3 regions of the Ketobacter nezhaii genome follow, and region 1 is predicted to be linked to each of the others. Evidence: predicted binding sites of a transcription regulator. Region 1 holds the regulator's gene; each other region holds the start of a gene.
What was found. Region 1 encodes FliA, which starts transcription of late flagellar genes. Its sites were predicted from a motif close to CTAAAGTTTNNNNNNNNNNNGCCGNTAA; they were not measured.
Positions count from the first base shown of each region.

Region 2: the regulator FliA is predicted to act here: its motif matches at 1,557-1,584, upstream of flgM (flagellar biosynthesis anti-sigma factor FlgM).
Region 3: the regulator FliA is predicted to act here: its motif matches at 2,405-2,432, upstream of FT643_RS01565 (flagellar protein MotY).

Region 1 is NZ_VRKW01000001.1:433,086-437,266, forward strand. It holds gene FT643_RS01965 (chemotaxis protein CheA) at 1-3, opposite strand, end outside; gene FT643_RS01970 (protein phosphatase CheZ) at 14-787, opposite strand; gene cheY (chemotaxis response regulator CheY) at 823-1,209, opposite strand; gene FT643_RS01980 (RNA polymerase sigma factor FliA) at 1,374-2,084, opposite strand; gene FT643_RS01985 (MinD/ParA family protein) at 2,122-2,943, opposite strand; gene flhF (flagellar biosynthesis protein FlhF) at 2,975-4,181, opposite strand, start outside.
Region 2 is NZ_VRKW01000005.1:113,142-117,322, reverse strand. It holds gene FT643_RS11740 (chemotaxis protein CheV) at 1-588, opposite strand, end outside; gene flgA (flagellar basal body P-ring formation chaperone FlgA) at 748-1,506, shown strand; gene flgM (flagellar biosynthesis anti-sigma factor FlgM) at 1,624-1,935, shown strand; gene FT643_RS11725 (flagella synthesis protein FlgN) at 2,112-2,633, shown strand; gene FT643_RS11720 (flagellar brake protein) at 2,711-3,478, shown strand; gene FT643_RS11715 (TIGR04282 family arsenosugar biosynthesis glycosyltransferase) at 3,471-4,082, opposite strand; gene FT643_RS11710 (TIGR04283 family arsenosugar biosynthesis glycosyltransferase) at 4,079-4,181, opposite strand, start outside.
Region 3 is NZ_VRKW01000001.1:332,319-336,499, forward strand. It holds gene FT643_RS01560 (argininosuccinate synthase) at 129-1,349, opposite strand; gene FT643_RS01565 (flagellar protein MotY) at 1,501-2,376, opposite strand; gene rnt (ribonuclease T) at 2,520-3,167, shown strand; gene FT643_RS01575 (class I SAM-dependent methyltransferase) at 3,310-4,074, shown strand; gene FT643_RS01580 (alpha/beta fold hydrolase) at 4,098-4,181, opposite strand, start outside.

The DNA of each region.
Region 1 (4,181 bases):
CATACCTTACTCCTTAAAATCCGAGGCTGGACAACAAGGCATCGACATCATCCTGGCCGGAAACCACGTCGTTGCGTTTTTCCGGTTCCATGATCGGACCTTCCGGCCCGATATCAGGTGCGTTTGCTTTTTCCGTGTTCGGGGTCAGGTCATCGTGCTTGACACCGGTGATCTCATCAATGGAACCGGCCATAGCGACCAGGTTGACCAGTTCCACTTCAACTTCCTGAACCAGCTCAATAACCCGTTTGATTACCTGACCGGTTAAATCCTGAAAATCCTGAGCCAGCATAATGCCGGACAGATTGGCATTGATCGTCGCGCTTTCTTCCGTGGCTGTTGTCAGGAAAACGCCGACTTTTTTTGACAGCTCGCGGAATTCTTCCGGCCGCATTTCACGGCGTATTAAACGATCCCACTCTAACTTCAACGCTTTTGCTTCATTCGCCAATTGCGCAGAGATCGGCATGGTTGACTCAACCATGTCCATGGTTTTATTGGCTGCACTCTCTGTTTTTTCGATTACATAGTTGAGGCGCTGGGAAGCATCTTGCATTCGCGACATCTCTTCGCGCATTTGTGAATTGGTGGTATCTATGGCAAAGTTTTTTATCGATTCATGCAGACTTCGGGTTAACCGTCCCACCTCATGAAACAGCACTTGATCACGCTTCTGATGCAGTTGAGCAATGGTCTGCATCGCTTCGTTGGCTTCACCACTTTCGAGCTGTTCTAACAGAGTTTTGGCATACTCGACTAACTGTTCCTGTTGCCCTTGTTCCGTCATGCTGTTCTCACATCTGATGTTCACGGTGACTGTAATCAGGCGTCCACTCGTTCAAATATCTTTTCGATCTTTTCTTGTAGCGCCTGCGCCGTAAATGGCTTCACCACATATCCGTTTACCCCGGCCTGAGCAGCTTCAATAATCTGTTCACGCTTGGCTTCTGCCGTCACCATCAATACCGGCAAACTTTGCAGCTTGGCATCGGCTCGAACCTCTTTCAGTAAATCGATCCCGGTCATACCCGGCATATTCCAATCGGTAATAAGGAAATCAAAATCCGAAGATTTGAGTAACGGAAGCGCAGAAGTGCCGTCATCCGCTTCCTGGGTGTTGGTAAACCCCAGATCCCTAAGAAGATTCTTTATAATTCGTCTCATTGTAGAAAAGTCATCAACAATAAGAATTTTCATGTTCTTGTTCAAAGTTGCCTCCACTGAACCCAGTTCACTACGTCTAATGTGCAAACTACGGTGGTTAACATGCTGTTGGAATCCGTCGAGCAGGCAGCACCCGCTGTTCTATCTCTCAACAGACTTTTTACTAAGTCTAGTTGTAGATCTAGCCGTATCCAGTTTTTGTATAAATATCAAAGCCACTCTTGTAGGCGGGTTCGCAATCGTTGAGCAGCCTGACTGTGAATTTGACTCACCCTCGATTCACTAACGCCCAGTACTTCACCGATTTCCTTCAGGTTCAGCTCTTCGTCGTAGTAAAGCGAGATAACCAATTGTTCACGCTCAGAAAGTTGCTCGATTGCCTTAGCCAGGTGATTGCGGAAATCCCCATGCTGCAGTTCTTCAAAAGGGTTCAGGGATTGCTCTTGTTGGCGCTCACTGTCAATAAAATCGTCCGGCGATTCCATTTCATCCAGGCTGAACAAACGTGTCGCCATGCTGTCCTGAAGCATGGCATGGTATTCGTTCAGGGAAATACCCAATTCGTTGGCGATATCCCGGTCATGGGCATCGGCACCGGTGCGATTCTCGACACTGCGGATGGCTTCCTGGATACGGCGCGCATTACGGTGTACCGAGCGCGGCGCCCACTCGCCCTTCCGCACATCATCCACCATCGCCCCGCGAATGCGGATACCGGCGTAGGTTTCGAAGCTGGCGCCCTTGCTATTATCAAAACGCTTGATCGCGTCCAGCAGGCCAATCAAACCAGCTTGATATAAATCTTCAACCGCAACCGAGGACGGCATTCGACCCATCAGGTGATGAGCAATGCGCCTGACCAAGGGCGTGTACTGCTCCACCATCGCATCCAGTTGAGGTGCCGATTTATCGTTATACATATGCTGCTGTCTTTGACCCAACATTGCTTTTGCCTGTCTAACGGGCGGCTACGCCCTGCACCAGACGATCCACGAAAAACTCCAGATGGCCGCGCGGCGTAGTAGGAAGCGGCCATCCGTCAACTTTATTTGCCAGGGTTCGGAATGCCAATGCCGCTTTACTGCGGGGATAGGCTTCCACCACCGGTTTTTGACGCATCACGGCTTTGCGAAGGTATTCATCAAACGGAATGCAACCGCTAAATTGCAACGCGACATCCAGAAAGCGGTCGGTTACTTTGGTGAGCTTGGCGTAGATTTCCCGGCCTTCCTGTTGCGTGCGAACCATATTGGCCAACACATTGAAACGGTACATGCCGTGCTGTTGATTGAGCAGTTTCATCAACGCATACGCGTCGGTAATAGAGGTGGGCTCGTTGGTTACAACAAAAAGGCTCTCCTGGGCTGCCGTAAGAAAACTGACCACCATTTCGGAGATACCTGCAGCGGTATCGATCAGCAATACGTCCACCTGATCGCTCAGCTCACTGAAAGCGTGAATCAGACCGGCGTGCTCCCGCGTGCCCATGCTCACCAATTCCCGGGTGCCTGATGATGCCGGTACGATTTTAATTCCGCCGGGGCCGTCCACCAGGATTTCGGACAAGCTGCATTCGCCATTCAAAACATGGGATAAGTTTTTACGCGCCGTAATACCCAAAAGGATGTCCAGGTTTGCCAGCCCCAGATCGGCGTCCATCAACACCACCCTGCGCCCCATCTCCGCCAGACACACGCCCAGGTTGATTGAGACGTTGCTCTTGCCGACACCACCTTTACCGCCCGTTACTGCGATAACCTGTACAGAATGATTGCTCATAAAATTTTTGTATGCACCTTGGTTCAGTTTGCTAGGCGTAGGCCAGCTCCGCTTCCGCATCCGAAATGGCATCGCTGTAATAATCTGCCACCTCCGCTTCGTCCATTCTGTACCCCTTCGCGAGTGCAATGGCATGATTCAGAAGACGCGTCGCATTCGGTCGCTGTAAGTCATCAGGGATATTCTGACCATCCGTGGTATAGGCTATGGGCAGCTGAGATTCAATGACCATGCTTAAAGCCTCGCCCAAACTTGCGGATTCGTCCAGTTTTGTGAGAATACAACCGTCTAGATTCAGATGTTTATAATCCGCAACCGCTTTATCCAAAATTCTGCGTTGCGTGGTGGAAGACAACACCAACCAGCGCTGCACGTGATCACCCAGGGTTTCCAGCATATCCATCTGTTCCCGGTGAACCTGGTCTTTGTGGCTTAAACCCGCAGTATCGATCAGAACCAGTTTTTTGCGGGACAATCCCCGTAAAATTTGCTCCAGGGACTGTTGCTCAGTGACCACCCGTACCGGTACGTTCAGAATGCGGCCCAACGTGCTGAGCTGCTCATGACCCGCAAGGCGATAACTGTCCGTTGTGACCAGTGCCAAATTCTCGGCGCCGTGTTCCAATACATAGCGTGTGGCTATTTTAGAAATGGTGGTGGTCTTACCCACACCCGCCGGTCCGACGAAGGCAAAAACACCACCGTGGGCCACAATGTCCGCCTGCATTAACGGCAGATCGTCACTCAGCTCCACCAGGCAGGTTTTCCAGGCCTGTTTGATATCGGTATCGGCACGCACATTACGAACCAGCTTCCGGCACAGCGCCGGGGACAAACCCAGGCGCGCCAATTTTTTGAATACGGAGGCGGATAATGGGTTCTGGTGGTTAAAGCTGCCCCAGGCCACATTCGCCATCTGGATATTGAGCATCTGACGCAACTGGCTCAGTTCGCCGCGCATAGCCGCCAGCTCGCTACCGGATTGCGGTGCTTGCTGCTGCGCAACAGGCGCAGGTTCTGCAACCCGGGGAGCCGCCGATTGGGCCTGCATTCGCTGCCGCGCGCGGGCACTGATTTGCACTTGAGGCTCTTGAGTCGATACACCCGACTCCTGCTGCTGACGTTGCTTTAACAACGCGTCAAATTGCTCGTTAGCCTGACCGCGCCGTTGTAGCGCTGCCATTAATTCTGACTTTTCTTCTTCCGTCGGAGCATACCCGTTATGGGCCTCTTTCAGC
Region 2 (4,181 bases), on a different contig from region 1:
GATTTGTTTCCGCGCCACACTGGAGTCATCTGCAATTAATACCGCCAACTCTTTGGATGCGGCCTGAATCACCGATTCTTCCTTCAATATCTGATCAGAAATGGTTTCCTCGAGCGGGGAAACCTCAGACAAAATCTTTTCCACGTCAATAATTTCTACGATACGGTTATCGACTTCGGTAACCGCAGTAAGATAATTACCTTTGCCTGCTCCCTTGGGTGGCGGGTGTATATTTCCCCAATTCAGGTTTACGATACGTTCCACCGCTTTCACCAAAAAACCCTGCACTGCCATATTGTATTCCGAGATAATCACGAAGCAGTTTTCAATATCATCCAACGGCGCATTACCCATCGCCAGGTTCATATCCATCACAGAAATGGTGCCGCCTCGAATATGCGCAATCCCTCTGACCACTGGGTTACGTTGCGGAATGGCCGTCAGCTTCGGACACTGCAATACTTCACGGACTTTAAAAACGTTGATGCCATAAATTTGATCATCGGCCAAACGAAACAACAACAGCTCTAACCGGTTCTGTCCTACCAGTTTGGTTCGCTGATCAACAGAATCAAGAACACCGGCCATACTCAAACTCCAATTCGCTTCTACTTAAACCGCATCAATATTCCGGCACGGTGTTTGCTTGCTACTACCTTAACGCGGTGGTTCGTCAAGAAACCGGCGACCTGAATTGATCCACTCACCACTTCATTCAGAATAGGTCAAATAAATTAAATGAACAGCATGGCCCCACAAATTTTAGCGTACAAAGCGGGACGGTACCTGGCTGTTCTGGCAACGTGGCTATTGAGTAGTTTAGGCGCTACCACGGGTTTTACACAGTCACCAACCGATGAGCAGCCCGTCACTCCGGCGACACTGCACACCCAGGTCGACCAATCAATTCAGCATTATGCGAAGGAAATACAGGGGGATACCTATGAAAGCTACGATATCAGCATCCAACCGGTTGATCCCCGCCTACGCCTGAGTCGCTGTAATGCGCCTCTGGATATCCAACACCGTCCACGCAACCGCAACTACGGCCGTCTCACTATGCGCGTGGAATGTAATGGCGATGAGCCCTGGGCGATCCATGTGCCTGTTACTATTCAAGCATTTGCCAAGGTGGTGATTGCCAGCGGCCCTATCGCCAAGGGCACCCATTTAAGCGCGGGCGACATCAGTATCGAAACACGGGACGTTAGTCTGCTGTATGGCGGCTATTTTAGCGCAGCAGAACAGGTCAACGGCTTTGTTGCCAAGCGTCCCATCTCCGCAGGGCAAGTACTCAATTCTTCTTTAATGGACCCGGTTAAGATGATCAACCGGGGCGAGAAAGTGGTGATCATTGCCGAAGGCCCAGGGCTGAATATCCGCACCACCGGCGTTTCGATGGAAGACGGCGCCTACGGCGAGCTCATACGCGTCAAAAACGCCAACACAGAGAAAGTGGTCGAAGGCCGCATTAGCGGGCCCGGACGCATTAAAGTCAGCCTTTAAGCTGCCGATAAGATTATTGGCAGCGATTAAAAATTCGTGTATTAATTTGGCTAAAGTTCTAGCTGTTGCGGTCGATACATAAAGTAAGACAGCAATAAAAACAGAAGGCACAGTAACATGGCTATGGATATCAATGGGTTAAATAGCAGTCAGGCCAATTCCTCTAAGGCCCGCAACGCACAAAAAGTCGTTTCGTCCCCTGTTTCCCAGCCTGACGAATCGAATAATCCGGCAAAACCTTCAGGTGAAACCGTCCGTATCAGTGCCGAAGGCCAGACGCTTAACCGAATTAGTAAAGACATCGACTTGGAAACCCCGGTGAACCAATCCAGAGTTGAAGCATTACGCGCTGCGATTGCCGATGGCAGCTATAAAGTGGATGCTCAAGCAACGGCTGCAAAGATGCTGGAAAGCGATTCGTTATTTTAATAGTGAGTCGCCCTGCTCTCTACTCTGCTCCCATCTAAACTCTCCCTTGGTGGATCCCGATAAACCGGCTGACCCAAACCGCCCAATTCATTCCCCCTTCCGACTCCCCTTTTCTACCTTTGGCACAACCATTGCTTATTCTCTAATATTGTCAAAGAACAGTCACAGGAGTCACTATGTCCAGACAGGCAACCTCAACACCGGCCGCGAAGGTCTCACCCCAGGCGGCACAACAACTTCTTAAAGTTATTGAGCATGACTGCCAGCTGGCCCAGCAACTCAAAACCGTTCTACAGGAGGAAAAAACACTCCTGGAAAGACGGCAATACAATGCCCACAGTGAACTGGTAAAGCAAAAGACCCGCTCTTTGATTCAGCTGGAAGAAGCGGATCAACAGCGCCGCCAGATCATGTCCGAAATGGGCTTTAGCGCGGACAAAGCCGGCTTTGATCTGTTCTTAAAACAGGTTCCGGCCAGCTGGCAGCAACGTTTCAGCCAGAATTGGGATACGCTGTCTGACACCATGAACACCTGCGGCCGGCTTAACAAAGTCAATGGCAAAATTCTGGCGCATGCCCAGAATTCCATGGAAAGATTGATGACCATTATCAAGGGCACCGTGAATCAGGTCGCCATTTACCAGGCAAACGGGCGTAAGTCCCTGAATGCCGAACACCGCATGCTGGTAACTGCTTGATATTTCAGCCAGAGGAAAGCTGTCGAAGAACTGCTAGACTTGCAATAAGGAGTTTTACGAAAGGTAGTTGAGCCACCATGATTAACGGTCTCATTGATCGGCTATTTGGCCAGGAACATCAGGAAAAGAAAGGGTCGTCCAAAAACATAAAGCACGGCCGCAACAGTATCAGTGATTTGCTGGAACTGTATTTACGGGAAAACCATTTTCTTACCGCTGTGGTAATGGACACAGGTAAGCGGCGCTTAGCCAAGTTAAATAGCGGCATAGTGGATGTCGATCCCGATGCCCACCGCTTTGCCTGTGATGCGTTTCTACCAAAAGAAGCCAATGCTCTAATGATGCCCGGGGTTAAAGTGCGATTTTCGCTAACCCATCAGGGCATTCGTCATCAGTTCGAAGCCTTATATAACGACAAAGACCCTAGCCGCAGCGAAGACCTGCATTGGTTTAGTTTTCCGAAAGGGATAGAGCAAGTTCAATTGCGGGACGCTTTCCGGGTTAAACTCAGCCAGATATCATCCATCAAAGTCACACTCACTCATGATAGCAACCCCACCTTGAGCGGTGGACTGGTGGATCTGTCCGCCAGCGGTATGCGGGTAAAAATACAGGGGTTTTTAGACCCCAAACCCGAACGCGGCGAGATCTACAGTGCCTGCCACCTGGTACTGAGTGACGGTACGCCTATTGTCTGTGGTGGCAAGCTGATGCACTGGCAAGTGGAACAAGAACGCAAAGTGACCTACCTTGGAGTTCAATTCACTGAACTGGACGGTAACACCCAACGCACGCTGAACCGGTTTTTGACGGATATGCAGAGAAAAAGCCGACAGCTCAGTTAATTGTATCCTCTAATTGTTGCAGTAAATCAGGCGCGTGCTTCCGCAAGTCGTCCAGGGTATCAATATCCCATTGCTCCGGCAAAAGGTGAAATCCGATGCCGTTCGCTAACATGATATCCAACGTCGCCCCCATTACGTCCGCCGTACCCCAGGGCACCTTCTGGAATAATACAGGCCAAGTCTGCGTGGCGCCTACCAACACGTAGCCGCCGTCTTCTGCCGGCCCCAACACCACGTCGGTTTCCTGCAACGCGCTTAACGCCTGATTAAGATAGTCCGGTGTCAATGAGTAGGCATCCCCACCAATTATCAATACCCGATCAAAACGAGACAACCCATGACGTAAAGAAAAAGACATGCGGGTACCCAGCTCACGTCCTTGCTGTATCCAGACCGGTGCTGCGAAAACATCAAAATAGGCATTCGGCTCCGTGGTCCAGATTTCCACTTCGTCGGCCTGGGATGTCTGGGCAACCTGTATAATATGATCACACAATAATTTATGCAGATTTAACGCGGCGGTCTCACCCAGCGTTTTCGCAATGCGGGTTTTAACCCTTCCGGCTAATGGCGCCTTTGCGAATACCTGAATCAGCGTACTCATAATGAATTCCCGTAATACCAACGCCAAAGGCGCTGAGGAGAAACCCCCAGCCAATAGGCCAGCCGCATAAACCACATTAGTAAAATCGTGTAGACCACG
Region 3 (4,181 bases), 100 kb from region 1:
TCGGTGAGCATTAAGACTTGAGTATAGTTTCAGATTGGTGCAGTGCTCGGATTCAGATACAAAAAAAGCCCTGCCAACACTAGCCAGAGCTTTTTTAAACCAAAATTAACTCGTTGTTACAAAAGATGTTATTTAAGTTTACGACCTTTCGAGGCAGCAATGCGCAGACGCAGTGCATTGAGTTTGATAAAGCCTTCGGCATCCTTCTGATCGTACGCTCCGGCATCGTCTTCGAACGTGGCAATACGATCATCAAACAAGGATTGGTCCGATTGTCGGCCAACGACCGTGACATTGCCTTTATACAGTTTTAGTCGCACCACGCCGTTCACTACATCCTGGGTCTGATCAATCATCGCCTGCAGCATGGTCCGCTCCGGGCTCCACCAGTAGCCGTTATAAATCAGCTCGGCGTATTTGGGCATCAAGCTGTCTTTCAGGTGAGCCACTTCCCGATCCAGGGTAATCGATTCTATGGCGCGGTGAGCACGCATCATAATGGTCCCGCCGGGTGTTTCGTAGGCGCCGCGGGCTTTCATACCCACATAACGGTTCTCAACAATATCAACTCTGCCAATGCCATTGTCGCCGCCGACTTTGTTCAGCTGTGCCAGTACTTCATGGGCCGCCAGACGCACCCCGTCAATAGCCACGATATCGCCGCCTTCGTAGCTCAGCTCAATATAGGTGGGCTGGTCTGGCGCGTTCTCAGGGCTCACGGACCAACGCCACATGTCCTCTTCCGGTTCTGACCAGGGGTCTTCCAGAATGCCGCCTTCATAAGAAATATGGAGTAGATTAGCGTCCATAGAATAAGGGGATTTTTTACCGGCTTTAGAGAAATCCACCGGAATCTGATGTTCCTGTGCATAGTTCATTAGTGTTTCGCGCGAGGTCAGGTTCCATTCGCGCCAAGGCGCAATCACCTTAATACCCGGTTGCAATGCGTAAGCGCCCAACTCAAATCGCACCTGATCGTTGCCTTTGCCGGTGGCCCCGTGAGAGATCGCATCCGCTCCGGTTTCTTCCGCTATTTCCACCAGACGCTTGGCAATGAGCGGACGTGCGATTGACGTGCCCAGCAGGTACTCACCTTCATAGATGGTGTTAGCGCGAAACATGGGGAATACAAAGTCACGCACGAACTCTTCCCGCACGTCCTCAATGAAAATTTCTTTGATTCCCATGGCCTCGGCTTTGGCTCGGGCGGGCTCGACTTCTTCTCCCTGCCCCAGATCGGCGGTAAACGTGACCACCTCGCACTGATAGCTTTCCTGCAGCCATTTTACAATGACAGAGGTATCCAGACCGCCAGAATAGGCAAGCACCACCTTGTTGATATCAGACATGCGTACGATCCCTTCCACAGAAATAAATGGTCAAACTGAAAAGGCGCGTATTGTACCTGATTGGCGGGATGATTTCCTACCGCCCGGTGGTCCCATTGACCCTGTAACAGGGTTTGTTCATGCAAACTCAGCCTGGGAAAGCTGGCATGGACTACCTCACCAGGCGTATCGAGGCACGGCGGTCGTCTGCAGAATATTGCTCTTTCTGGAAGCGTCTGGAGCTGCGGCCTTCACCGTGGTAGTTCATCACTATTAATTCCGGCATCACGCCCTGCTCTTCAAGATAGGTTTTCACCGCCGCAGCACGCAAGCGGGAAAGCTCCCAATTGTGACCACGCCGGCCTGGCTTGTCGGCGTAACCGTCAATGTATATTTTCTTTATGGAAGGATCCAGGTTGATATAACCGGCAATCAAATCCAGGCGTTGCTGAATTTCGGGATTAATTCCAACTTTATTGATTCCGAACAGCAGCCTGGACTGGCGTAGCTCTTCAAAGTTCGCCGGGTACAAGCCCGACACACAGGATAGATAGTCACGGTAAGCACGTTGAAAATTCACCGCCGAAACGCCCACTGTGACCGGATGTTCGTTAAACCAGCCGGGGTGACTGAAAGACGGCGTCATCCCCACCTGCAACTCCGCCAGCATTTGGTTCGCGACCTCTTCAGCTAACTCGATGGGTCGTCGCCCCGCTTTGAAATCCGTGGTGCCGATCGGCCTGGAGACCAATCCGCTGCGCCATTCCGGTGCCTCTACCGACATCTCGGCTTTTCCACCCCGGCTTATGGGTCGATACAAATCCATATAGAATTGCAGCGTTTGTCCCGCATTGGCTTCAAATACGGCGTCGCCGTAATTGGGAACGGATTGCCACAGGCGACATTGCAAAGGAGAAGGGTCCAAATGCCAGACGGACTCATCCACCCGCGCCTCGTAGGTATGAGAGAACGCCGGACTCGGGGCCAAAAAAGCTAAAATAATCAGAAGGATACGCCACATATTCACATCGTCCAACCAGCTATCCATGGTTAATAAAACCGGGTAATACCTTATTCTATCGACCCCCTGAGCGGATTCTTGAGCCCTCTGGTGGGTATTTTGGTGTAAAAAATTTGTGCCCTGTACGGTGGTAAGTTAGCATCGCGGCTTATTCATAAGAACTTGCCCTGATGAGTGACGATAATACCGCCCTGTGTAACCGCTTCCGTGGCTATCTTCCTGTAGTCATCGATGTTGAGACCGGTGGCTTTAACCATGAGACCGATGCGTTATTGGAAATTGCTGCTGTCATCCTGGATATGGATGAAAACGGCAACCTGATTCCGGGACAGCAGATTCACCACCATGTGGTGCCCTTCGAGGGTGCCAACATAGAACAGGCCGCCCTGGATTTTACCGGTATCGACCCCTACCACCCATTCCGAGGTGCGGTGGATGAAGTCGTCGCGATCAAAGATATGTTCCGTGCAGTGCGACAGGCCATGAAAGAAGCCAATTGCACCCGCAGCATCCTGGTAGGCCACAACGCTTTTTTCGACCGGGATTTTGTAAACGCTGCCGTCAACCGTAATGGCATCAAACGCAACCCGTTTCATCCTTTCTCCTGCTTCGATACTGCCACCATCGGCGGCCTGGCGGTTGGTCAGACGGTTTTGGCCAAAGCCTGCCGTGCAGCACATATCCAATTCAGTAATTCGGAAGCCCATTCCGCTATTTACGACGCCATGAAAACAGCCGAATTCTTTTGCTGGGTGGTGAACAGATGGAAAGCAATGGGCGGATGGCCGCTGCGGGAAAACGACGGCCACCCGCTTTAACCACACGGCGCGCCGATATTGGGAGAAACGGCAAAGAAAGCGCATGAGGGGATGCGCGAATACCGGACATTTACCTGGCTGACTTCTCTTTCATCATAATAAGGGTATCCTGAACATCCCTTTACGTTGCAAGGCGATCATTATGAGTAAGCAGGATAATTCGTTTAAAGATTATTTTTCTTCCGGTGCTGATAGCTACAGGCGTTTTCGCCCAATTTATCCGGACGACTTGTACCAATATTTAGCGACAACAGCCCCCAACAAACAGCTGGCGTGGGATATCGGTTGCGGTAATGGACAGGCAGCGATCGCGCTGTCGGGGTATTTTCAGCAGGTTATCGCAACCGATGCCAGCGCTGAACAAATCGCGCAAACCCAACCCGGAGACAATCTGAAATTTTTTGTCAGCCCGGCCGAACACATCGACGCAGCCGATAACAGCATCGACCTGATCACCGTGGCACAAGCCATCCATTGGTTCGATCATGCCCGCTTTTTTAAAGAGGTTGACCGTACGCTAAAGCCTGGCGGGTTATTCGCAGCCTGGGGTTACCAATTGCTTTATACCGACACTCCTCTGGACGCAACAATCGAACGCTTTCATAGCGAAATTGTAGGACCATACTGGCCACCGGAACGTGCGCTTTTGGATAACGGCTATACGCGCATTGCGTTCCCCTACCCGCGCCTGGATAACCCGCCGTTTTATATGCGCACACGCTGGACATTCGATGAACTTATCGGCTATCTCAACACCTGGTCTGCGGTAAAACTCTACGAGAAAACGAACAATACAAATCCCCTTGAATTGCATTTTGATGAGATCAAAGCCGCTTGGGGTGATCCAAAGAAAGAACAGCCAATTCACTGGCCGTTGATACTGTACGCAGGAAAAAAATCAGAGTGAGACCAGCGCCAATAGCCCGGTCATTAGTCGGAAATTGCGTATTGACCGGTGTCGTCCGACTTGTCATGTCTGGGCTCGAACGCACCCGCTGCGCGATAGCGATCCAG